2 regions of the Streptomyces qianjiangensis genome follow, and region 2 is predicted to be linked to the other one. Evidence: riboswitches for the same ligand, from Rfam matches in the RefSeq annotation. Region 2 holds a riboswitch; the other holds the start of a gene.

Region 1 (2,194 bases), 1.6 Mb from region 2:
GGGAGAGGACGCGGACCTGCGGGACCTCGGCCAGGCCCGCCCTGACCTTGCGGATCAGGTACTCCTCGCGGGCCACCAGGGTGTCGAAGCCGGCCTCGGTGAGGGCCTTGCAGGCGGAGGCGATGGAGTAGACGCCGATGACGTTCGGGGAGCCGGCCTCGTGGCGGGCGGCGGTCTCGTGCCAGTCCACGGCCACGCCCCCGTCCGCACGGCGGCTGACCCCGCGGCTGGCGCCGCCGCCCGCCAGGTACGGCTCGGCCGCGCGTAGCCAGTCGGCGCGGCCGGCCAGCACACCGGAGCCGAACGGGGCGTACAGCTTGTGGCCGGAGAAGGCGACCCAGTCGACGTCCAGGTCCTGGACCGACACCGGGTGGTGCGGGGCCAGCTGGGCGGCGTCCAGGACGATCCGGGCGCCGTGCGCGTGGGCGGCGGCGGCCAGTTCGCGGACCGGCCACAGCTCGCCGGTGACGTTGGAGGCGCCCGTGACGCACACCAGGGCCGGGCCGTGAGGGTCGCGGTCGGCGAGGGCCCGCTCCAGGGTCGCGACCGCCTCCCGCGGGCTGCGCGGGGCGTCGAGGTAGCTGACCCGGGCGTCCTTCCAGGGCAGCAGCGAGGCGTGGTGCTCGGTCTCGAAGACGAAGACCTGGCAGTCGGCGGGGAGCGCGGCGGCGAGCAGGTTGAGGGAGTCGGTGGTGGACCGGGTGAAGATCACCTGGTCGTCCGCGCGGCAGTCGAGGAACTCGGCGACCGTCCTGCGGGCGTTCTCGAAGAGGTCGGTGGAGAGCTGGGAGAGGTAGCCGGCGCCGCGGTGGACACTGCCGTAGTAGGGGGCGTAGGCCGCCACGTCGTCCCAGACGCGCTGGAGGGCGGGAGCGCTGGCCGCGTAGTCGAGCGCGGCGTAGGTGACTTCGCCACCCGTGACGAGCGGGACGGTGACATCTCCACCCAGAACGGGAAGAGGGGAACAAATGGTCTGGGCGGCGGCAGCGGTGGAGACGGACATGGTGAACTCCTGTGAGTGGCAAGGCGGAACCACCACGCGAGCGCGCACGACTCGAGCGTGGGGAAGGTGAAAGGGGTACGCGGAAGCGGGGCTCTGCGCCCTATCGCATTCGCTTGCTCACAGAAAGCTCCCTCGACGACCAGGACCCCTGGTGTGCGAGGGGTCCGCGCTTGCCGTAGACCTCGCTGCCTACGACCTGGTCCTCACCCGGGGCACCCCGCCACGGACGGAGGGTTGCCGGACAGTCGGCCGGGGCCTCATGACTGTCACTCATGACCTGGACAGAAAAGTACTGAAGTGATCGCGGTCCCGCAACCCGTGTCCGGATCGCGGGACCGCCGACCGGTCATGTCACGCGTTGCTGGCGGCCACCCACCGTTCGAGCACCCGCTTGGCCGAGCCCGAGTCGATCGACTCCGCGGCCTTGGCCATTCCGGCGCCGAGCTGCTCGGCGAGGGTGCCGGGGCCCGGATCGAGGGCCACCAGGGCCGCCGCCGAATTCAGCAGCACGGCGTCCCGTACGGGCCCCTTCTCGCCGTCCAGCAGCCGCCGGGCGACCTCCGCGTTGTACGACGGGTCCCCGCCCCGCAGCGCCTCCACCGGCACCAGCTCGATGCCGACGTCCCGCGGGTCGAAGCTCTCCTCGGTGACCTTGCCGTCCCGGACGACCCAGACGCGGGAGGTGGACGTCGTGGTCAGCTCGTCGAGCCCGTCGTCGCCGCGGAACACCAGGGAGGAGTTGCCTCGCTCTGCCAGGACGCCCGCGATCATCGGCGCCAGCCGGGGGTCCGCGACGCCGACCGCCTGGGATCGGACCTTGGCCGGATTTGTCAGCGGGCCGAGAGCGTTGAAGACCGTGCGGATGCCCAACTGGCTGCGGGCCGCGGCGACATGGCGCAGCGCCGGGTGGAACTTCACGGCGAAGCAGAAGGTGATGCCCGCCTCCTCCGCGACCTCGGCGACCCGCTGGGGCGTCAGGTCGAGGTTGACGCCGAGCTTCTCCAGGACGTCGGAGGAGCCGGACGCCGACGAGGCGGCCCGGTTGCCGTGCTTGACGACCTTGGCGCCGGTGCCGGCCACCACCAGCGCGGACATCGTGGAGATGTTCACCGTCTTCGCGCCGTCACCGCCCGTGCCGACGATGTCGACCGTGCGGCCGGACACCTCGATCACCTTGGCGTGCTCGTACAT
Region 2 (2,194 bases):
CAGCTCGGTGACCCGGCCGCCCTGGCCCGTCGCCCCGCCCAGCGGGCGGTCGTACATGGCCTTGACCAGGTCGACGTCCGGGTCGGTCAGCAGCGGGCCGACGATCCCGGTGACGAAGTCGGAGGAGAACTCCCTCAGGTCGGCGTCGATGAAGCAGACGATGTCCCCGCCCGTGACCAGCAGGGAACGCCACAGCACCTCCCCCTTGCCGGGAACGGCCGGAATACGCGGCAGGATGTCGTCGCGGTGGACGACCCTGGCGCCCGCGGCGGCGGCCACCGCGGAGGTACGGTCGGTGGATCCCGAGTCGACGACCACGATCTCGTCGACGAGCGGGACCTGCTGCATGAGGTCGTGACGGATCACGGCGACGATGTCACCGACCGTCTCCTCCTCGTTGAGCGCGGGCAGCACCACGGACACCGACTGACCCGTCCGCTGCTTGGCGGCGAGGATCTTGTGGAGGGGGCGATCGGTCATGGACCAGGAGCGGGTGGCCAGCCAGCGCTCGACTTCTTCCAGCACAGTCAGCGGCTCCTCACTGTTGTCTCGCGGTTCGGACGACTATCTCAACTGTCCTGGCCTTCGGTTACAGTCTTGAACAACGCCGATGACCATCGCATGTCGAGGGTCGTGGGCGTTTACAACCACATACAGCTCATCCAGAGGGGCAGAGGGACACGGCCCGATGAAGCCCCGGCAACCCTCCAGTCGGCTCTCGTAGATCACTGATCGCTCGCGAGGCTCCCGGCTAGGGAAGGTGCCAAATCCGTCTCACGGCGAGATGCGTCGTGAGGAAGATGAGGAGAAAGGGCCTCGCCTCCATGGCTGTGCAGACAGTTGCAAGCACCAGCAATCCCACCGTAGACCTCGGCCCGGCCGCCGCTCTGAGCTGTCGCGAGTGCGGTCACCGGGTACCGCTCGGACCGGTGTTCGCCTGCGAGGAGTGTTTCGGCCCGCTCGAGATCGCGTACGACTTCTCGGCGTACGAAACCGAGGAACTCCGCAGGCGCATCGAGGCGGGCCCCGCGAACATCTGGCGCTACGCGCCGCTGCTGCCCGTCCCCGCGGACGTGGCCGACAAGCCGAACCTGAACCCCGGCTGGACCAAGCTCGTCAAGGCCGACAACCTGGCGCGCGAGCTCGGTGTGACCGGCGGCCTGTATGTGAAGGACGACTCCGGCAACCCGACGCACTCCTTCAAGGACCGCGTTGTCGCCCAGGCCCTGGAGGCCGCCCGCGCCTTCGGCTTCACCACCCTGTCCTGCTCCTCCACGGGCAACCTCGCCGGTGCCGTCGGCGCCGCGGCCGCCCGCGCCGGCCTCCGCTCCTGCGTGTTCATCCCGCACGACCTGGAGCAGGGCAAGGTCGTCATGGCCGCGATCTACGGTGGCAACCTTGTCGGCATCGAGGGCAACTACGACGACGTGAACCGCTTCTGCTCCGAGCTGATCGGCGACCCGGCCGGCGAGGGCTGGGGCTTCGTCAACGTCAACCTGCGGCCGTACTACGCGGAGGGCTCCAAGACCCTGGCGTACGAGATCTGCGAGCAACTCGGCTGGCGGCTGCCCGACCAGATCGTGGTCCCCATCGCCTCCGGCTCCCAGCTCACCAAGGTCGACAAGGGTCTGCAGGAGCTGATCAAGCTCGGGCTGGTCGAGGACCGGCCCTACAAGATCTTCGGCGCCCAGGCCGAGGGCTGCTCCCCGGTGTCCGTGGCCTTCAAGGGCGGGCACGACGTGGTCCGCCCGCAGAAGCCGAACACCATCGCCAAGTCCCTGGCCATCGGCAACCCGGCCGACGGGCCGTACGTCCTCGACATCGCGCGCCGCACCGGCGGCGCGGTGGAGGATGTGACGGACGAGCAGGTCGTGGACGCCATCAAGCTGCTGGCGCGGACCGAGGGCATCTTCGCCGAGACGGCGGGCGGTGTGACGGTGGGCGTGACACAGAAGCTCATCAAGGACGGCGTCCTCGACCCGTCCAAGACCACGGTCGTCCTCAACACGGGTGACGGCCTCAAGACGTTGGACGCGGTGGCCGGTACGGGGCTCACCGCGACCATTCGTCCCAACCTTGAGTCGTTCCGAGAGGCTGGCCTCGCTTGACCTCCTCCCCGGAGTCCCGAGGAGTCCAGCGGTCGCCCGCTGGGGTTCCTGCTTCACGGCCGACTGCCCCCGGGACGAACCCGAGC

What was found. A riboswitch is a leader RNA that binds a small molecule or an ion and turns the genes downstream of it on or off. The one in region 2 is predicted to bind S-adenosylmethionine.
Region 1: another riboswitch for S-adenosylmethionine. It lies ahead of N8I87_RS11180 (aminotransferase class V-fold PLP-dependent enzyme); the one in region 2 lies ahead of thrC (threonine synthase).

What each region holds. Positions count from the first base shown of each region.
Region 1 covers NZ_CP106798.1:2,440,665-2,442,858, forward strand. The annotation lists gene N8I87_RS11180 (aminotransferase class V-fold PLP-dependent enzyme) at 1-1,003, opposite strand, end outside; SAM riboswitch class IV at 1,165-1,281, opposite strand; gene trpD (anthranilate phosphoribosyltransferase) at 1,355-2,194, opposite strand, start outside.
Region 2 covers NZ_CP106798.1:3,995,223-3,997,416, reverse strand. The annotation lists gene N8I87_RS18300 (glucosyl-3-phosphoglycerate synthase) at 1-525, opposite strand, end outside; SAM riboswitch class I at 656-807, shown strand; gene thrC (threonine synthase) at 825-2,108, shown strand.